DNA from 4 places in the Shewanella aegiceratis genome. Region 2 is predicted to be linked to each of the others. Evidence: predicted binding sites of a transcription regulator. Region 2 holds the regulator's gene; each other region holds the start of a gene.
What was found. Region 2 encodes sigma-54, which starts transcription at its own class of promoters, with help from an activator protein. Its sites were predicted from a motif close to GTTGGCACGNNNNTNGNNT; they were not measured.

Region 1 (5,364 bases), 1.9 Mb from region 2:
TGGCTTGCATATAGCCTCCTTTAAAGATCAGTGTCATTGCCGCCATCAAGGCGGTTAGAAGCAAAACATGCCTGAGTCCCAGGCGTCTGCGACGATTCATCATCAGGCCTCCAAGCGTCTGCGCCAAAGCCCGCGCAGACAAGGCAGATAACTCACCCAATAGGCGCCGATCAGGAGCAGCATCATGGCGCCCAGCGCCAAGTAGAGACGACTCTCGGTGGCGGTCTGCGGCCACTGATTTTGCATCGGCATAGGAGCCGGTTTAAACAGTTCCATGGCATCCATTGCCTCGGGGCGTGATGGCGTCCTATCCACCGCCACCAGGCTGGTGTAAGGGCTGACCAGGTGGTAATCCATCGCCAACCGGGTCACGCTCTCTTTTATCGCCGCCTGATTCTTGGCGTTTTTACTCAGCTGCAGGCTGGCTATCTGATTGCGAGCCCAGATAAGATCTATCCCCCTGGGCTTATCGCCCCCCGTCAAGGCCAGGCGGCGCTGCCAGTTCTTGCCATCGAGATCGCCCGAAATGATCAGGGCATCGCTGCGCGATCTCTGTGCGGGCGTGAGTCGCAGTGCCACCATGATGGGCTCATGGGCATAGAGATCGCCTATCTGCACCGGCCAGTAATCGGGAATCGAGCCATCGTCCAAGGTCAGAGTCACATCGCTGATCTGCGGCGATTCAATCTTCTCCAGCAGCTCACCTATCTTGGCATCCACCTCGCTTATCTTGCCCACATAGGTGTAAGTGCCCCGTCCCGCCCTGGCCGCGCGCTCCATAAAGTAGCCGTTAGGCGCCGCGCCTATGCCCACGGTAAACAGCCGCTGGCGGCCGATATTGGCGGCGATCAGCGCAAACAGCGAGGCCTCGTTGCCCACGGCGCCGTCTGTGATAAACACCACCTGTTTCAAACGCTCGGGTTTTACGGCCGAAGCGATGGGCGACACGCGGGACTCTGGCTGACTCAAGGCCCGCAGCAGCGCCGGGGCCATCTCGGTTCCGCCATCGGCCTCCAGGCTCTGAACGAACAGATTGGCCTTGCCCAAATTGGCGGCGGTGGCTGACAAGGCCACCGGCGACAGGCTGCGCACGCTGCTGTCAAAGGCGATCACATTGAAGGTATCCTGGCTGCCAAGGCCTGCTAAGGCGTTTAAGATGGCCGACTTGGCCTGGGCGATAGAGTCCCCCGTCATCGAGCCCGAGGTATCGATCACCAGTGTCAGCTCTCTTGGCAGGCGCACCCTCGCCTTATCCTGGGGCGGCATCAGCATCACCAGGGCGTAGCTGTCTTGCGCCTCTTTATCACTCGCTTGCGCCTCGGCTGGGTGATTCGCTTTCGCTTCGCTCACCACCTGAGCGTTGCCTGCCTGTGAAGATGCAAGAGATTCTTCATTCTTGAATTCATGGTTCTTGAATTCATGAGTCTTGCCTAATTGCGCAAACATCACGGCGCTTGGCTGCTCGGCAAGCAGCGGCCGCCACTTAAGCAGAAAGTCGCGATCGGGTCTCAGGTTGGCAGTGAGATTGAGCCCTATCTTAGTGCCGCCAAGCTGGGTCTGGCGCATCTGATGATAGGGGGTCTCCAGTCGGCTGATGGCCATGCCAGCATCCAGTACCACATCCAGATAGAGCTTCTGCTCATTGGGCTGTGCGCCCTCATTCAGGGCGTTAAGTCCTTGAGCATCGTTAACTGATGCTTGTTCTAAGTCTGGAGCGTGCCCCTTTGGAAAATATCTCGGGGTGATTGCCGTAGGAAAACGCAGACTGAACTCGCCATCTTGATAACGCACCTGCTGCTGATAGGCGATCTCCACCACCAAGGCCTCGCCGGGCCCCAGGTTCGCCACCTCTGAGGTGAAGATGTTGGGTCTTTGCTGACTCACCAGGCTGGCCTTCTTGCCGCTGGCCTTGGCCTGTTCAAAGGTTTGCCTCGCCACTGCCTTGGGCTGGATCTCACCGATTATTACCCGCTGGCCGATATGTAGCTTGAGGCTGTCGACCGCGGCATCGTGAGGCAGCGGAAATTGATAGCGGCCATTGAGCCAATGCTCACTGTCATTCACAAACACCTGCTTGACCGACACCCGATTGATCCAACCTGAGATGTTCATCTGCACCTGGGTATCCACGGCAAGGGCCGTGGCGGGCAACTCGCTCGTTAGCTGAACGCCATCTAAGCGATATTCGAGCACACCCTGACCTAAAATGGGCTCATCGGCGGCGGGCAGATCGAAATGGTGCAGCTGCTCACCATATTTGGCAGCCGTCACATTGACGCCGGCCGGTTGCCCCATGCGCGCGAAGGCCGGCGTCGTCGAGCCAATCGCGCTGACGCTAAACACCAAGGCGGCGAGCACCAGACGCTGGCAAGAAAAAAGCGCCCCCCTCGGGGGGCAAAGGTCGGTCTGGTTCATCCTGAGACGCGGGCGTGGCAACATCTTACTTCTCCTTTTACGCGTTGCTTCATGGTGCGGGATCTAGTTAGATGCCAGGGCGGTATCGCCAGGCAGCAACTTGATGGTGACGCGGCGATCGAAGAAGTCATTTTCGAAGCTCTGTTCATCCTTCACCGGCGCGCTGGCGCCATAGGCCTTGGCATCCAGACGGGCCTCATCCACGCCTCTGGAGACTAGGTAGCTTCTCACCTCGGCGACGCGCTGCTCTGACAACGCCTGGTTGTAGCTGCTGTCACCGCGGCGATCGGCGTAGCCGGTAAGATCTAATTTCAGCTGCGGCGAGATCGCCATGGCATCGGCCACCTCGTTGAGCTGGCTCTGAAAGTGCGGCTCGACGGTAGATGAGCCCGTTTTAAACTGGACGTTTAGCCCCAGGGCCAGCTCTTCCAAACGGGTGCCCTGATGCTGTCTAAGCTGTGCCAGTTCCACCTTGGCCTCTTGATACTCCTGCTGCACCGTCAGCAGCGCCTCATTTTGCTGCTTGAGCGCCATCATACGGCTCTCCTGCTCGGCTAACGTGGCCTGCTGCTGTTTGATCTCGCTGTCGTTGGCCACAGTCTGGCCTATCATGCCGCCGGTGAAGGCGCCGATAATAGCCCCCACAGGGCCGGCAACCACGGCACCCAGCACTATGCCAGAGCCAACACCGATAAGCGCCTCTTCATCAGCCGAGCTATTGTTTGTACTTTGAGTCGCTTGAGTTGCGGGGGCAGCGAAAGCCATTGAGCTGCCAAATAACGAAACACTGATTAATGCGGCAATGATCTGCTTCTTCATGGGAAAATCCTCAAGTTGACATGGATTGGTGAATAAGAACCCTGTGGTTCCTGTCGATGAGGTCATTAAACCTGAGTGAAATGGCAAGTCCGGGGTGCAAAAATGACGATGCGCAGACCAAATGTGGCAAGAAAATGGCTTTTACCCCGGGCCACTTTTCTCCCGGGTATTTTGCTGTATAGTCACACTCCAGAAACCCTAAGCTGTAATGGATGGATCATGAAGCGTATTGCAATAGTGGAAGATGAGGCGGCTATCCGCGAAAACTACAAAGAGGTGCTGCAGCAGCAAGGCTACTTTGTGCAGGCGTACGCCAACCGCCCCAGCGCCATGGAGGCCTTCAACACGCGTCTGCCTGACTTAGCAATCATCGACATCGGCCTGGAAGATGAGATAGATGGCGGCTTTACCCTGTGCCAGTCACTCAGGGCCATGTCGAACACCCTGCCTATCATCTTTTTGACCGCCAGAGACAGTGACTTCGACACCGTCTGCGGCCTGAGACTGGGCGCCGACGACTATCTGAGCAAAGATGTCAGCTTCCCCCATCTGATCGCCCGCCTCGCCGCGCTATTTAGGCGCTCGGACATCCAAAATGGCGCTAATCCACAAGATGGCATGATAGAGCACGGCAACCTGACCATAGATGTCAACCGCATCCAGGTCTACTGGAAGCAGCAGCCAATCGAGCTGACGGTAACCGAATTTTGGATGGTGCACGCCCTGGCCAAACGCCCAGGCCATGTGCGTAGCCGTCAGGCACTGATGCAGGACGCCAAGATCTATGTGGATGACAGCACCATCACTTCCCACGTGAAGCGGATCCGTAAGAAATTTATCAGCCAGGACCCAGAATTCGATTGCATCGACACCGTCTACGGCATGGGCTATCGCTGGGATACCCAAGACTAAGCATGTTTAATCTGCCCATCGGCCTACGCACTAAGGTCGCCGTACTCTCCCTGTTCCTGCTCTGCCTGCCCTGGCTGGGTTATCAATATGTGTGGGAGATGGAAAAATACCTGCGCCACGGCCAGGAAAAGACTCTTGAAGGCACCACTCAAGCCCTAACCACAGCCCTGCATGAACGACCCAAACTGTTCGACAAGCAGGCAAGCTTTCTGTCACAGGTGAAGAAGGGGCGGGATCTTTACGCCTATCCCCTAACCGGCCCTATCCATCTGGATGGCAAGCTGGGCGAATGGGCCTCTAACCGCCACCGCGCGGTGACCTATGGCGCCGATCACCAGCTGTTTAAAGCCGATGACGGCAACCCCCTCAACGTCAGTTTCACCCATATGGTGGGCAAGTATGCCGGCTACCTCTATGGCTATTTCGAGGTGACAGATCCTAAGGTGATCTACCGCGGCACCAACAGCCTGCGCATCGACAACAACGATCATCTGGCCATCGCCACCCTGGCGCCCGACGGCCAGTTTCGCCGTTACATCGTCGCCACCATACGTGACGGCTGGATCAGCGCCTTCGAGCTGCCCGCCGATCCCCGCAAGTCCCAGCCCGTCAACCCTGAGGTACGCATTCAGGGCAAGTGGCTGAAGACAGATAAAGGCTACAACATCGAGCTGAGGATGCCGCTTGAGATGGTGGGCAGCAAGCTGGGCTTTGCCATCGTCGATGTTAACGACAGAAAGGAACGTAACGTCGAGGCGATCGTCGGCACCTCGGCTACGGATGATGTTACCAAGCTGGGGACGGTACTGGTGCCTTCGCCGGAGATCGAGAGCATCATCAAGGGGATGAGCCACAACAGCTCGCGGATCTGGGTGGTTGATCGCCACGGCCGGGTACTGGCGAAATCCGGCGACATCTACAGCAGCACCAATGTGTGGGCGCAGACGGCAACCGAGCAGACACCAGACACCTTCTGGGGCCGCTTCAAGCAGCAGTTCCTGCACCCGCTCTACTATCGCATTCTGACCACGCCGCCTAAGCATTTCGTCGACTCGCTAAAAGACTCTACCGTGCTGGAGGGCAGCCATATCCGCAAGGCCCTGGCCGGTCAGTTTGGCTCCACCTGGCGCCTCAGCCCAGATGGCAAGGCGGTGATCCTCGCCGCCGCCAGCCCCATCTGGATCGACGATACCGTGATGGGCGTAGTGATCGCCGAGG
Region 2 (5,364 bases):
AACAGGAAGGCAGCCAGGTCACGGGTTCGCAGATCCGCTACAACATAGAGCAGCAACAGCTGATCGCCGAGAGCACAGGCAAAGACAGAGTGATCACCATCATTCAGCCTGAAAACTATCAGGAACAGATCCAGCCAGAGCAGAAGCCCGAGAAGAAACCAGAACAGGAAAAACAATGACAGACCTGATCTTGAAGGCGGAGAACCTCGCCAAGAGCTATAAGAGTCGTGCCGTTGTCCAAGACGTGAGCCTCACGGTCAAGACCGGGCAGATCGTCGGCCTGCTGGGGCCAAACGGCGCCGGCAAGACCACCACCTTTTACATGGTCGTCGGCCTGGTACAGAGCGACAAGGGCCGCATCTTTATCGACGATGACGACCTGACGCTAGACCCCATGCACCTGCGCGCCCGCAAAGGCATAGGCTACCTGCCCCAGGAAGCCAGCATCTTCCGTAAGCTCTCGGTGCGAGACAACATCATGGCCGTGCTCCAGACCCGCAGCGATCTTAATAACGATGGCCGCGAAGAGGAGCTGGAACACCTGCTGGAAGAGTTTCACATCACCCATATCCGTGACAGCCACGGCATGGCGCTCTCGGGCGGTGAACGTCGCCGGGTGGAGATCGCCAGGGCGCTTGCTGCCAACCCTAAGTTTATTCTTCTCGACGAGCCGTTCGCCGGTGTCGATCCTATCTCGGTCATCGACATCAAGAAGATCATCGAGCAGCTTAAGAATCGCGGCCTGGGGGTGTTGATCACCGACCATAACGTGCGCGAAACATTAGACGTCTGCGAGAAAGCCTATATCGTCAGCCATGGTAATCTGATCGCCGAGGGCACACCCGCCGAAATCTTAGACAACCAGCAAGTACGAGCAGTGTACTTAGGTGAACAATTCAAGCTATAGTTAATCTTATAATGGGGCCACAGAGGAAATACCATGCGTTAATTGTGGCCTTAGGCACTATCCGATATATTTGTCCGGCACATATAGCCAGAGCTTTCTCATTTTATAATTAGAAACAAGGGAATAGCAGTACGATGAAAGCGTCACTTCAGCTCAAAATGGGTCAGCATCTCACCATGACGCCCCAGCTACAACAGGCCATACGTCTGTTGCAGTTGTCGTCATTAGAGTTGCAGCAGGAGATCCAGCAGGCATTAGAATCCAACCCGCTACTGGAGTTGGATGAAGAGCAGGAGAGCGCCAGCATCGAGCTGCAAGACGATAGCGTCAGCGACAGCTTCGACAACAAGTACGACGACAAGATAGAGCTGGATTCGAGCCAGGATAACTCAGGGGTCGAGACCTCAGACGCCCTGACTCAAGACTCAATGCCAGACGAGCTGCCGGTGGATACCACCTGGGATGAGGTCTACACTGCCTCGCCAAACTCAAGCTCGGGCGCCATGCGCGACGACGACATGCCTTTTCAGGGCGAGACCAGCGAAGGTCTGTATGAACACCTGGAATGGCAGAAGAACCTGACCCCTTTTTCCGATAACGACCTGGCCATCGCCACCGCCATCATCGACGCCATCGACGAGCGCGGTTACCTGACCCAGACCTGCGAAGATATTCTCGAGGCCATGGGCGACCCAGAGATCGAACTAGACGAGGTCGAGGCGGTGCTCAAACGGGTACAACACTTCGACCCTATTGGTGTGGCGGCCCGCGACCTCAGCGAATGTCTGACGATTCAGCTAGCCCAATACAGCGACGACACGCCGCACATCGCCAACGCCCGCATGCTGATCAAGGAGCACCTGGATCTCATCGCCGGACGCGACTTCCGTCTGCTGATGCGCAAAACCAAGCTCAAGGAAGATGAGCTGAGGGATGCCATAGCCCTGATCCAGACCCTGAATCCCCGTCCCGGCCTCGCCATCACCGCCAGCCGCGACGAGTACGTGATCCCGGATGTGACCGTCACCAAGAAGAAGGGACGCTGGGTAGTCGAGCTCAACCCAGACAGCATGCCCAAGATCAACGTCAACCAACAGTATGCCGCCATGGCCCGCAGCACTAAGAGTCAGGCGGATGGCCAGTTTATTCGCGGTCACCTGCAGGAAGCCAAATGGTTCCTCAAGAGCCTGGAGAGTCGCAACGAGACCCTGCTCAAGGTGACCAACTGTATCGTCGACTTCCAGCAAGGTTTCTTCGAATTTGGCGAAGAGGCGATGAAGCCCATGGTACTTAACGACATCGCCGAGGCGGTGGAGATGCATGAATCCACCATCTCGCGTGTGACCACGCAAAAATATATGCATACCCCGAGAGGGATCTTCGAGCTTAAATACTTCTTCTCCAGTCACGTCGGTACCGACGATGGCGGAGAGTGCTCTTCAACAGCAATACGTGCCTTCATTAAGAAGCTGGTTGCTGCGGAAAACCAGAAAAAGCCATTGAGCGACAGCAAGATGGCTCAACTCTTGGCCGAACAGGGTATTAAGGTGGCTAGACGCACCATTGCCAAGTATCGCGAGGCAATGCTTATACCGCCCTCGAATCAGCGCAAGAGCTTATAAAACAAACCTGGAAACTGGAGGACTATCTTTATGCAAATAAACCTGACTGGGCACCATATCGAGATCACCCAATCTCTACGAAGCTACATCGAAGAGAAATTCACAAAGCTTGAACGTCATTTCGATCAGATCAATAATGTGCACGTTGTATTAAATGTCGAAAAGTTGCAACAGAAGGTTGAGGCAAAGTTACATCTCCGTGGCGGAGAAGTGTTCGCAACATCCGAACATGCGGACATGTATGCCGCGATAGACTCCCTGATTGACAAACTCGATCGTCAGGTCATTAAACACAAAGAGAAGCTTACTAAACATTAACGATGGAACTGAGTACCATCCTGCGGCCGGAGTGCACCACCTGCGCCACTCCGGGCAGTAAGAAAAAGGTACTGGAGCTTATCAGCGACTTAGCCGCTGTCCAGTACCCCACCCTCTCCTCTCAAGAAATATTTGAAAGCCTTCTGGCTCGAGAGAAAATGGGCAGCACAGGTATAGGCAATGGTATCGCGATTCCTCACGGACGGCTGACTAACATAGATCAACCCGTGGCCGTACTGGTGAAATGTGCTGAACCAATCGCATTCGATGCCATTGACAATCAGCCCGTCGATATCCTTTTTGCGTTATTGGTGCCCGCAGATCAATGCGAGCAACATCTTAGCACCCTGGCCGCTATGGCCGAGAAGCTCAATGATAAGGCGATCATGAAGCAGCTAAGAAAGACACAAGATGAATCCGAACTCTATCAGGTGATCACCCAATGAAATTGGTTTTGGTATCCGGACGCTCAGGATCGGGAAAATCCGTCGCACTCAGGGTCCTAGAAGATCTAGGCTACTACTGTGTCGACAATCTGCCCTTGCAGATGATGGAGTCCCTGCTGGAGCAGCTCAAGGGACGCAGCGATCTCGTGGCCATCAGCGTCGATGTGCGCAACATGCCCAGCGAAGAGATCCAGCTGGAAAAACAGCTGGCCAAGCTCCCCAAAGATACCGAAATCTTAAGTTTCTTCCTGAACTCCAGCGACAATGTGCTGCTCAAGCGCTATAGCGAGACCCGCAGACTACACCCGCTGTCACGCTCTAAGGTCTCCCTCAAGGAGGCAATTCAGCTCGAGGGCAAGTTGCTCGACCCCATCGCCAAACTCGTGGATCACTATATCGACACCTCTAACCTCAACATCTATGAGTTGAGCGACAAGGTGCGCGAGATCCTGCTGGGCACGGTCGACAAGGAGCTGGTGATCAACTTCGAGTCCTTCGGCTTTAAATATGGCATGCCGACCGAAGCCGACTTCATGTTCGACGTGCGCTTCCTGCCCAATCCCCATTGGGAACCTGAGCTAAGGCCTCTGACCGGCCTGGATGAGCCAGTGCAGCAGTTTCTGAGTCAGCAGCCACTGGTCAACAAGTTCATCTGGCAGATCGAAAACCTGCTGGAAACCTGGTTGCCTCACCTGGAGCGCAACAACCGCAGCTACCTCACCATCGCCATCGGCTGCACCGGCGGCCAACACAGATCTGTCTATGTGACCGACCAGCTCGCCAAGCTGTTCAACAAGGGCAAGCATAAGGTTCAGGCGCGCCACAGAGAACTAAAGCATGACTAAGTTGGCTCGCGAGCTGACCATCTGCAACAAGTTGGGCCTGCACGCCAGAGCGGCGACCAAGCTGGCGGTGCTCGCCGCTAAGTTTGACGCCGAGGTCACCCTGATCCAGGGCGATAAACAGGCCTCCGCCGCCAGTGTACTCGGCCTCCTGATGCTCGAAACCGGCATGGGTAAAACCATCACCATCACCAGCGAAGGCAAAGATGCCCAGGCGGCCTTAGATGCCATCAGCGCCCTTATTGACGCCAAATTCGATGAGGCCGTATAATCGGCTCGCTTTGCGGTGCCCGCTTAATTTCGTCCTATACTTATCATAGACTTACAAGCCTACCACCCAAGCCGTTCAATCAACTGCCAAAGGAGGAGCTATGCCGATCGAAGTGTTAGATAGTGAAACCACAGATCAACGCCTTAATCAGCTCACTCAAGCCTTAGGCAGCGGCATGTTTGTCCATGTGCGCAGCATGCTGCACGACATGGCCGCCTCTGATATCGCCTTTATCCTGGAATCTTCGCCGCCGCGCACCCGTCAGGTGCTCTGGCAGCTAATCGATCAACAGCACACGGGGGAGATCCTCGACGAGCTGGGCGAAGAACTCAAAGATACCCTGATCACCCAGATGAGCCCCGAGCGCGTCGCCAAGGCAGCCGAAGGCATGGACACGGACGATCTGGCCTACATACTGCGTAGTCTGCCCGACAGCGTCTTCAATCAGGTGTTGCAGTCGATGACGGCGCAAGACAGAGCCAGGGTGGAGCAAGCCCTTTCCTACCCGGAAGACACTGCCGGCAGTATCATGAACACGGATACTGTCACCGTGCGCCCCGATGTCACCATAGACGTGATCCTGCGTTACCTGAGGATCCGCGGCGAGCTGCCCGATGCCACCGATACCCTCTATGTGGTGGATAAGCGCGACAGCCTGCTGGGCGGTGTGCGCATTACCGACCTGCTGACCTGCGACCCCAATGCCTCGGTGCGGGAGATCATGAACGACGATCTCGAAGGGATCCCCGTGGGTATGGATGACGGCGAAGTCGCCCAGCTGTTCGAGCGTCACGACTGGGTCTCGGCCCCCGTGGTCGAAGAGGAGACCAACCGTCTGCTGGGGCGTATCACCATCGATGATATCGTCGACGTGATCCGTGAAGATGCCGAACACTCCATGATGGGGATGGCGGGGATGGACGACGACACAGATACCTTCGGCCCAGTGGTCAAGAGT
Region 3 (5,364 bases), 810 kb from region 2:
AGCCAGGGTCTGCTGAACCTGCTCGATGGAGTCGAAACGGGTCTGGTTGAAGCTGTTGAGATAGAGCTTGAAAGACTTGGACTCGATCAGATTGTCGCTGTTGAAGTCGAGGATAAACTCGGCGATGGCCACCATGGGCTTGCCTTTGGCGTTTAACCAGGAGAGTTCATAGCCGGTCCAGATGTCGGCGCCATGGAAGGGCAGGGTATCGCCTAAGGCGATGGCATCCCGATTGAGCTGGCGTGGTACGCCTTGTAGCAGGGAGGCATCGTATTGGGCCTGATAGCCGGTCGATTTACCTAAGGTCAGTTTGGACAACGCGGGGGCGTCGCGATAAGGGTCATGAACCTGTGTCATCAATCGTTTTTCCATGTCAAAATAGGCGCACATTATACTTAAAATTCGGGTAACTGCTAAGTGTCTTCTTTGCCTGCACTGGATCAATTTTTTACGCTTTATCATCAAGCCTATAGCGATAGACTGGGGGAATCGCCCCGTTATTTCCCGCTAGGGGAGGCCTCTCCCTGCGTGCTGGAGTGTGATCAGGAGAAGGTCGATGCCTCGCCCGAGCGTTCGGTGCAGTGGCAGGCGGTAAAACGCGACAGCCGGGGGCTGTTTGATAACATAGAGCATGCCCTCTCAATCACACTGCATCCAAGCATACAGGCCTTCTACGGGCGTTACTTTGCGGCGCCGTTGATGTTTGACTCAGACTTTGGTGAGGGTGAGTTGTTGCAGCCCTGGAACCAACAAGATTTTGAATATCTGCAGCAAAACCTTATCGGCCATCTGATGATGAAGCAGAAGCTGAAACAGCCTGCGACCTGGTTTATCGGTGTGCTGGGGGAGGGGGATGAGATGCTGGTGGTGGAGAACGAGACCGGCAGCGTCTGGATAGAGATCCCAGGCGAGCAGCCACATAGGCAATTGGCCGCTAGCCTGGATGATTTTATCGCCTCTCTTCGCCCGCGAGTCTGTCCGCCGCAAAAGCCGGTTGAAGTGCCTATGCCCGAGATGGATCATCCCGGGATTTGGCAGCGACTCAAGACCATGTGGCGGCACCTAGGCTCAAGGAGATAGTCGGCGTGTTGAAAGATAATTAGCTCGCGAGAAGAGAGTGAGCGCGAACCGCCATTAGAGATGATCCCAGGAGATGTTGGAGACGATGCGGCAGTTGTCGCACCTGAAGTGGAAAAGATCCAGCAAAGGGGTTTCCAATAGCCAGTGAGTGTTACCGCAGCGAGGACAGGGCCTTTGCTGCTCGGCGGCCAGGCTCTCGCCGCCCACGCGGTAGAGATAGTAGTAGGTGGGGATCTTGGTGAGATATTCGATGCGTCCACGCAGATCCCAGCCTCGGCGAAACAGGTCGCTGTCACACTGGCTCAATTCATCTAAGGCGGCGAACTCCGCCTTAGTGGCCGCCGCCATCTGCAGTTCATCGCAGGCCTGCCATTCGGTTTGCCACTTGATCACCCGTTTGTGATCGCCGTTGAAGGTTGCAGGGATCTGATACAGGGGAATGGGTTGCAGGGTATCGCCGTTTCGTAGCGGCGAGCACATGTGTACATAGCTGGTGTAGAGCAGTTGCCAGCTGGGCGTCTCAGTGCTGCTGACTTCAGAGTTGATATCCTGGCCGATATATTTTTCCCTTGGATGCAGCAGCTTAGCCTGGGTAAGCTCCTCGAGCGCGTAATTGACCCAGGGGCTGTTGAATCGTTTGGCCAGGCTACTCTTTTCTGGCAGCAGCAGGCGTACCCTGAACTCCCCTTCATTGAAGGCCACGGCAAATTCTCGGCCTAGTACCTGGCCATTGGCCCGGTAGGCTTCCATCAGACCATTAATCGCGCGTTCGGCGGCCGTAATAGTGGTGTTGTCAAAACACTCGAATCTGAGTTCCACCACGTGCATCAGCGAGGGTCCTTGTCGTTCAATTTGGCTTCGAGTTCGCTGATACGCTCAACCAAGGCCTGTTGATTGGCTGTGAGCCTGGCAACCTGCTCGGCGAGCTGCGCCAGCGTTGGCGTAGCGTCGTCGCTTTGGACATTTGCTGCTGGCGCGGTCGAGGTTACCACTATCGCCGCCTGCTCATCGGCTGACATAGATTTAAAGCGTTGTAATCCTTGAACCAGGATAGGCATGGGCAGCGAGTTGCCCAGATTTGCCTTGATCAATGCCAGGCTGGGAGGCTTACCCGCCAGACTCAATTTACGTGCGGCGACCAGCACCTGTTCGAGTGGACTCATGATTGGTGAAATTCCTTACTTTTTAGCCTGACAGACATACTCTTGAACCTTGGGCCTGCTTCAAGGTGTTGAAAATTATAGATATATCTGTTTGGCATAAGCTTTGCTTTACCTGAATCCAGTTATAATAGATAAACAGGACGTGAAAGTGAAAACAAAATTAATAACAGCATTGGTCTTCGGCGCGACCAGTATAGCGCTATCTGGGTGTGTATTGAATGTGGGTGAAGGCGACAAGGGCTGGAGCACGGGTAATTCTTGGGAGCGCGTGCAGGAGCAGAATCGCGTGAATTTGTCTAAGTTGTCCTTGGGGATGACGCGCGATCAGGTGATGACACTTATGGGCACCGCCGATTTTAACGAGGCCTATACCAAGCAAGATAAGACGATCAACGTGCTCTACTATCGTACCCAGCGTACGCGCGAAGATGGCACCACCACCAAGGATGAATGTACGCCTATCGTGATCACAGACAATCGCGTCGTGGGCTGGGGTGAGAAGGCTTACCACAACATGTAATGGGATACTCTTTAGTAAAAAGGCAAGCCAGTTCGGCTTGCCTTTTTTGTATAAGCCATTCACAAGTGAGACTTTTCGAAGCCTAACTTTTAAGCCTATTCTTTAGTCCCAGATACCCGAGTCATAAGAGGATGTTTAAGCCTCGCTATCTAAGTGCGAAGCTGGGCATCGAGGTGATCGATCACCTCTGTCCACATGGCATCTTCTGCTAAGGCTTCGGCTAAAAAATGCCTCTGGGCCTGGGTCCAAAAGGGGGCCTCGGCGATATGGATCTCCGCGGAGATGGAATGCTGCTTGATGAAAGCCTCAACGGCATCGGGTTCACTCGGCAGGCCGAGTTGGTCAAATAGGGTGGCTAGATCCGGTTGTGTGATGTCCATCTTATCCCTCGCTTGTTGATGATGAGGTGCTTCTATTTAGTATGCGATAAATTGATAAAGTTTCGAATCGATTAAAGTTTGCACTTTTTTACAAGCTTGTTACATTGGACCATGTTGATCTGGATCAAGGAATAACAGCAATGATGACAACAGCTACCCCACCTGTTAACGAAACCTATAAAGCTGTCTATTTAACCGCCGAAGACCTACGCGTCGCCGCCTCGATTCTCTATAACGCCTACCATGACGACCCCTTCTTTATTGCTGCCCTGCATAAGGGAGACAAGGCGCAATATGAGCAGAAGCTACGCGGTGCCATTCGCGAGGAACTGCACACCCTGTGGCAAGAGGAGCAGGCATTGATCGGCCTGTTTGAGGAGGAGCGCCTGATTGGCTTGGCCTGTATCGTGACCCAGCAGGTGCCATTGGGGGAGGCCAGATACTGGCATTGGCGCCTGAAGATGTTGCTGAGCGCCGGCTGGCAGTCGACCCAGGCGCTGATGAAGAAAGAATCTTCGATTCTAGAGCATCTACCCAGCACTCAATGTGGCATATTGCAGTTCATTGCCGTCACACCGATAGAGCAGCATAAGGGGTTAGGTAGACGTTTGATCCAGGCTGTGATGAGCTGGTGCGACGAGCAACCGGAGCTCGAAGGGGTTGGGGTTTACGTGACCCAGGATGATCATGCCCACCTGTTTTCCTCCATGGATTTTGCCCCCATCGAGCGCCTTGTCATAGGCGGCGTGCCGGGCGAGCTGCTTTTCTACCGGAGCCCTGAGATTGAGTAAGCGCTACACCAACTTCAAAGACTTCTATCCCTTCTACCTGTCGCAACATAGGGATCCCAGATGCCGCGCCTTGCATTATGTGGGTAGCCTGTCGGTGATCGCGCTCCTGGTGGTGGCCATAGTGCTAGCCAAGTATTGGCTACTCTGGCTGCTGCCTGTTCTGGGTTATGGCGCAGCCTGGATAGGGCATTTCGTGTTTGAGCGAAACCGGCCCGCAACCTTCGAGTACCCCTTATATAGCTTCATTGCCGACTGGGTGATGTTGGCCCAGTGGCTAACCGGCCGTCGATGAGGGCCAATCGCGAATAATTTGGATATTGAGCGCCTGGACATTATGAGGCTGGGCATTAAGGCTGAATATTTAGCGTCTGGTCATTAATAGCAAGGTCATTAATGGCCAGGTCACTAATGGCCAGGTTATGATGGGCCTAGTCGATAATCGTCTGATTAGTTCTTTGCTAATAAGTTCTCAGCTAATAAGTTCTCAGCTAATAAGTTCTCAGCTAATAAGTTCTCCTCTAACTAAGTCTTCACCTAATAGCTTCTCAGCTATTAAGTCTTCATCTAATAGCGCTCGTCGAGCTAATAACAGACTCGTTAATCATTAGTTTTTTAGCGTCGGCTAGGAAGTGTCTTATTGAGCCTTTGACCCACAAACATTGAATGAGCCGGTGAATATGATTGTCCTAGCGCAGCGGTGAATAAACTTAGCGAAGGATGCGGCGACTCACAATTTGCTAGGTCGCTTGTGAGAGATCGCTTACAAACATGTGAGTCTTTCTCCTGAAATCAACCCTGTTTTCGCCTGCGGATATTTGAATATCATTAATGTTCAATAAGTTAACTGTATATTTGCCTGCGGTTAAAATTTAAACGGTTTACAATTGTTTCTGATAGCGTACATTCTAGCGCAGCGTTAAGTATACTGAACTCATGTTAAGGAGCTTACTTAAGCAATACGGATGGCGAAGGAAAGCCAAGGATAGAGAGATTGTCGAGGAAGCGAGAATCTTAGCGTCAGGGATGAGAGCAGGATGCTTTAGGAAGATAGGCGATAGGGATTATCGCGAAATGGACTTCAGCAAAATGGACTATCGCTAAAAGGACTATTGCTAAAAGGATTGCCACTCAAGGGATTGTGAGTGTAACCAAGGACTGTTTATCAAGGAATTGCTTACCTAAGGAACTGGTAAGAGTAAGCATAGAAGGATAATGGCAGGATGCGTTGGAACCCATAGGATGTGGGAGCGTGGTTGAATGAGTCGACCACCCAGGGAAGAATAAGACAGGATGTCTCAGGAATTGGAGACGGCAGGACGCCGATGTGATCAGGATGATGCAGGGAGCACGGCGATAGCGGGATGGCTAACACAAGAGTATAGAAAGGCGCACTTTATAGTGCGCCTTTTCTTTTTCTGCTTGATTTTTTT
Region 4 (5,364 bases), 1.9 Mb from region 2:
AAGTTCACAAGCCTGGCGTGGGTGCCTGTCTTGCTGATGCGGCTGAGGCCGGCGTCACTAACCTGCGCGTGTTCCACCACGACGCCATCGAGGTATTGGAAAACAGCATCCAAAGCGGCAGCCTGGCGAGAGTACAGCTATTCTTCCCAGATCCTTGGCACAAGAAGCGTCATCACAAGCGCCGTATCGTTCAGCCGGAGTTTGCCGAGCTTATCCGTCGCTGCCTGAAGATAGGTGGTGTGTTTCACTTGGCGACCGATTGGGAAAACTACAGCGAGCACATGTTAGAGGTAATGAGTGCGGCGCCTGGCTATAAGAACCAGGCGCAGGATGGCGACTTTGTGCCCCGTCCCGATCACCGTCCGCTGACCAAGTTTGAGGCCAGGGGCCATCGTCTGGGACATGGCGTCTGGGATCTGATGTTCGAGCGTACCGAGTAAGCTTAATTTCTATTAAAAGAGGGAATACACATGGCAACACGTAGTCGTCGTTTACGTAAAAAATTACGCATTGATGAGTTTCAAGAGTTCGGCTTCGATGTGAATTGGACCTTCGATGATTCGGTAAGCGAAGAGCAGATCGATGCTATCGTCGATCAGTTTATCGACCAGGTGATCGAAGAGAGAAAGCTGGGTTTCCACGGTGGCGGCCATAAAGAGTGGGAAGGCATCATCGCCACTCAAACTATCGGCAAGTGCACCGAAGAAGACAGGCAGGCCGTGAGTGACTTCTGGAAGAGTCAGCCAGCTAAAGATGTCGTGGTCAGCGAGCTGTACGACATCTGGTGGAACTAATGCCACAGAAGGACCTGCTCGAGACTATTATCGAGCAGGTGCGTCCTCTGCTGGGAAAGGGCAAGGTCGCCGACTATATTCCCGCCCTGGCCGAGGTGGATCCTACCAAGCTTGGGATCGCCGTGACCACAATCGATGGTCAAACCATAGGGGCTGGAGACTATCTCGAGCCCTTTTCGATCCAGAGTATCTCTAAGGTCTTTAGCCTCACGGTCGCTTTGACCCTGTACGAGGAGGCTGAGATCTGGTCTCGCGTCGGCAAGGAGCCCTCGGGGCAGTCCTTTAACTCCCTGGTGCAGATAGAGCTTGAGCGCGGAGTGCCGAGAAATCCCTTTATCAACGCCGGCGCCCTGATCATCGCCGATCTGCTGCAGAGCCGTCTCGGCGCGCCTAAGCATCGTATGCTCGAGGTGGTCAGAAAGCTCAGCGCCAACCCCCATGTGATTTATGATAAGCGTGTCGCGGCCTCTGAATATGAGCACAGCGCCCGCAACGCGGCCATCGCTTACCTGATGAAGTCCTTCGGCAACTTTAATAACGATGTCGATAGGGTGCTGAGAAACTACTTTCACTATTGTGCTCTGAAGATGAGCTGCGCCGATCTATCCAAAGCCATGCTCTATCTGGCCAACCGAGGCCAAAGCCTCTCGGCAGAGCAGGTGGTTTCGCCCATACAGACACGTAAGCTTAACGCGTTGCTGGCGACATCTGGTCTGTACGACGGTGCGGGGGAGTTTGCCTATCGGGTCGGCATGCCGGGTAAGAGCGGCGTGGGTGGCGGCATCATCGCCGTGATCCCGGGCGATATGAGCATCTGCGTCTGGTCGCCCGAGCTGGATAAGAACGGTAACTCTCTAGCGGGCACCGCCGCACTCGAGAAGCTTTCCCAAGCCCTGGGCCGTTCTATCTTCTAAAAGAGCGCCTGATTAGGCGCTCTTTCATTTTACTCTTTGCTCTGTCTTAATCTTTCTCTGCATTTTACTTTTTATCTCTTAGCTGTATTCGCCTCGATGGTGAAATTTACTAAAAACTGGTTGAAGGCTTTACTTTTATTAGCCCATAGCCGACTTATAGCCTTGGACTACATCGTAATTTTTAGCTAATTCATTGATTATATTTAATTAGTGAAAATTGGCACGATACCTGTATTGTTAGTCATCAACGACACATGGTGCACCTTAAGCTTCTCATCATGTGATTTTCGATGACTTAAGGAATAAGAATATGAAGAAATTGACCGCATCTCTTGGACTGACAGCTTTCGTACTTGCCACCACCAGCGCCGCCTGGGCCGGTGAAGATAAGGACAACCACATCTCCTTTGGACGGGATGACAAACAGTGCGAGGTGAGCCTCAATTACGACGTTTCAGTCGAGCCGAGCAAGTTGGTGGTCAGTGAGGCGAAGAAAGAAGTGTATCGCATCGAGCTTGGGCGTCTCTATGTTAACGGTGACAAGGTTGAGCTAAACGACAAACAGCAGGCGCTGGTTAATCAATATGCCGGCGAGGTATCTAAGCAGCTTCCCGAGGTGATCGACGTGGTGCATGATGCCGTCGATATCGCGTCTACCGCCGTGAGCATGGCGCTCACGCCGCTGCTGGGCGATGCCGCCGGTGCCAAGATTGATGAGATGATGGACGGCCTGTCGAAGCGTATCGACACTGTTGCCTACCAAAATGGCGACAAGTTCTACCTGGGCGCCACCGAATCTTCTATCGAAGACACCTTCGGTAAAGAGTTCGAGCAAGAGATGGAGCAGCTGGTGCAGAGTTCTATCGGTAGCATGATGATGACCCTGGGCAGCGAGATGATGAAGGGCGACGGTGAGAGCTTCCAAGAGAAGATGAACGCCTTCTCAGCCAAGATGGACAAGGTGGGCGACGATATCGAAGCCCAGATTGAACAGCAGGCCACAGATCTCGAGGCGCGCGCCGACAAGCTGTGTGACAACTTCCAGCAGCTGGTGGCCCTAGAGTCCCAGATGCGCAGTGAAGTACCGGCCCTACGTGACTACCCACTGGTGAGCGCTAAGCAACAAACCCTGCGGGAATAGCCCGCAAACGATTTCCTCTGGCATAGCAAGATCCACATTTCCCTGCACTTACCTTGGGTGCAGGGCTTTTTTTATTCTGGACCTGCCATTGTTATGACTTTTCCTCCACTCCTAACTGGGTGTATAGTGGCTAGAAAATAGGTATTAGAATCAAAGAGCAAATCTTTGGTATACTTGTAAAAAATAATAACAATGCTGGCGAAATTTCGATAACGAAATGGCTAACAGTCTGACTCTACTCTTAAAATAATCTGCATAGTCAAAGGGATAACTTCGCACTTAGGAGGTATCTCTATGATTTATAATTGGTATTTATAGGGTCGCAAACACCTTAAGGCTATTTAAATGTTAGAACTTTTAGAACCTATTGCAATTTTTACTCATGTTGCTCGCGCCGGGAGCTTTAGCTCTGCCGCGCGAAAATTGGGGATTTCTAAATCAAAGGTCAGTACTCAGGTTGCCGACCTTGAGCATAAATTAGGTGTTCAGCTGATACAGCGTACCACTCGTAGCTTGAGTCTAACCGAGGCGGGACAGCTGCTTTATGCCCAGGGTGAAGAGTTGCTTCGCGATGCCGATCAGGCAGTCGCCAGCGTACACAATCTCAACGATGCCACGCGCGGTGTACTCAAGGTGGGGATCTCCCAATCCTTCGGTACCATGCACATCATTCCTGCCTTGCCTGATTTTATGGCCAGACACCCTGAGCTGGAGCTACAGGTTAGCCTGTTGGATCATAAAGTCGATGTGGTCAGTGAGGGCTTAGATCTCCTGTTGACCATGTCTGAGCAGCTGCCGCTTGGCATGGTGGCCAGACCCCTGATGAAGTGTCAGTTCCTGCTGGCGGCATCTCCCGAGTATGTGGCCAAGCACGGTTATCCTGAGCGTCCAGAGCAGCTGGTGGATCATAACTGCCTCGTGTATCACGGCGAGTGGCATGAGCACAGTGTGTGGCAGTTTAAGAAGGGTGATGACTATTGTGAGATTGGCGTATCGGGTAACTTCAGGGTCGACAACGCGCCTGCGCTTAAGTCTGCAGCCGTGAGCGGCCTGGGTGTGGTGTATCTTGCCAGTTACCTGCTTGAGAATGAGATAGAGAAGGGCACCCTGGTTCCCTTATTGCCAGAATGGCAGTTGACTCACCATCTGCCATTGCAGGCTGTTTACCCAAGACGTAAACACCTAGCACCTAAGGTGAGCGCCTTTATCGACTTCATTAAGGATCATATCGGTTCACCACCATATTGGGATGAGCCATACGCCGCCCTGTATGCCCAGCGTAAATAGCAGGATGTGGCTGAAAAAACAGCATTTTATCCATGTTGATGCTAAGGTCTTTACGATTTTCAGTTATCAATAACTTAAAAACATTGTTCTGATAACAAGACGATAACCCCCGGTATTTTTGATGTCGGGGGTTATCTTTTTATAATCATATAGTTGCACTGGTATTACCTCTCTGTTTTGCGATGGCTTATTTAGCTTGAGCTAAAGCTTGAGAGGAATTCACGTTGCAGTCTGTTCTTAATTTAATACAATGGTGGCAGTTGATATCGGGATGACCTGAATCAGTTAGCCGAGCCAGAGAATGACCCCTCTCTCGTTGGGTTACACAGGTCGGCGTTACTGCAATCTTGAATCAATGCTGGCAGCGGTTTAATAACTAAAACAATGCTAGCCTTAAAACCATCATCCTAGTTTTGGTTTACCCCAGCAAAGATTGCTGGGGTATTTTTCTTTTAGGGCCTTGGATTATTAAGCGCCCAGATCTCCACCCAATCTTTTCCTGTAGCTTCCTCCTTCTGTCATTGCGCTCTGGCTTTGACCAAGCATCTTCATCTTTTAGTTTCTTATGACTGAAAAATAAAGATAGTTTAATGCGCTGTGCATGGTATCTGAGTGTTACTCAGAGTATCGTGCTGATATTGTTTATTTCAGCTCGTTTCGTGTACGAGGCATTGCTTAAAGGGCATCGTTTAAAGGCCATTGCATAAAGGGCATGGCGCGATGAGTGCGAAGCGAGATAAAGGGAAGTCTATGGCGCGTAAGATCTTATTGTTGATTGTGGGTTTGCTGGTTCTAGTGGTGCTGGCGGGTGTCTATCGTTTTAATTTTACAAATGACGATCTCTATGTGGTTAAGGAGGATGGTAGTGTCATCCCCTTAGATGAGGATGTTGATAAGGTGATGCTTACCCTCTTTAGCATCAAGACCCATAAGGCTTGGTCTATCAAGCTGCCCGAGTCTCAGGCCGAGGCGAGACTCACCAGTATCAGCCTGAGCGGCGACAGACGCTTTGCCAGCGGCGATTACCAGGATGGCCCAGAGCGGGGCAGTGTGCACTTGGACTATATGAAGATAGTAACGCTAAACCATGTCGCCGATGGGGAAGAAGAGCGCGTGTCGGATATAAACAGCGACGAGATGCTATTTGTGGCGCCTTTCTTCGTCTCCAATCAAGGCAGCGGCGTGTTCGCCTATCTGGGGCTGTTTAGCATCAATCATAAGCTTGGTG

Region 1: a site for sigma-54 is predicted at 3,357-3,375, ahead of pdsR (proteobacterial dedicated sortase system response regulator). Genes of this name have one in related genera too.
Region 3: a site for sigma-54 is predicted at 2,334-2,352, ahead of K0H80_RS13535 (DUF3192 domain-containing protein). Genes of this name have one in related genera too.
Region 4: a site for sigma-54 is predicted at 1,925-1,943, ahead of K0H80_RS05625 (YggN family protein). Genes of this name have one in related genera too.

What each region holds. Positions count from the first base shown of each region.
Region 1 is NZ_CP080416.1:2,012,904-2,018,267, reverse strand. It holds gene K0H80_RS09090 (class GN sortase) at 1-103, opposite strand, end outside; gene K0H80_RS09085 (marine proteobacterial sortase target protein) at 103-2,439, opposite strand; gene pdsO (sortase-associated OmpA-like protein PdsO) at 2,479-3,234, opposite strand; gene pdsR (proteobacterial dedicated sortase system response regulator) at 3,454-4,146, shown strand; gene pdsS (proteobacterial dedicated sortase system histidine kinase) at 4,149-5,364, shown strand, end outside.
Region 2 is NZ_CP080416.1:3,885,862-3,891,225, forward strand. It holds gene lptA (lipopolysaccharide transport periplasmic protein LptA) at 1-179, shown strand, start outside; gene lptB (LPS export ABC transporter ATP-binding protein) at 176-907, shown strand; gene K0H80_RS16880 (RNA polymerase factor sigma-54) at 1,042-2,529, shown strand; gene hpf (ribosome hibernation promoting factor) at 2,560-2,847, shown strand; gene ptsN (PTS IIA-like nitrogen regulatory protein PtsN) at 2,850-3,293, shown strand; gene rapZ (RNase adapter RapZ) at 3,290-4,138, shown strand; gene K0H80_RS16900 (HPr family phosphocarrier protein) at 4,131-4,406, shown strand; gene mgtE (magnesium transporter) at 4,507-5,364, shown strand, end outside.
Region 3 is NZ_CP080416.1:3,078,539-3,083,902, reverse strand. It holds gene queF (NADPH-dependent 7-cyano-7-deazaguanine reductase QueF) at 1-357, opposite strand, end outside; gene syd (SecY-interacting protein) at 418-1,080, shown strand; gene K0H80_RS13545 (Zn-ribbon-containing protein) at 1,135-1,908, opposite strand; gene K0H80_RS13540 (hypothetical protein) at 1,908-2,243, opposite strand; gene K0H80_RS13535 (DUF3192 domain-containing protein) at 2,392-2,763, shown strand; gene K0H80_RS13530 (DUF2789 domain-containing protein) at 2,913-3,143, opposite strand; gene K0H80_RS13525 (GNAT family N-acetyltransferase) at 3,284-3,934, shown strand; gene K0H80_RS13520 (Mpo1-like protein) at 3,927-4,226, shown strand.
Region 4 is NZ_CP080416.1:1,265,744-1,271,107, forward strand. It holds gene trmB (tRNA (guanosine(46)-N7)-methyltransferase TrmB) at 1-440, shown strand, start outside; gene K0H80_RS05615 (YggL family protein) at 471-794, shown strand; gene glsB (glutaminase B) at 794-1,708, shown strand; gene K0H80_RS05625 (YggN family protein) at 2,019-2,849, shown strand; gene K0H80_RS05630 (LysR family transcriptional regulator) at 3,195-4,136, shown strand; gene K0H80_RS05635 (hypothetical protein) at 4,857-5,364, shown strand, end outside.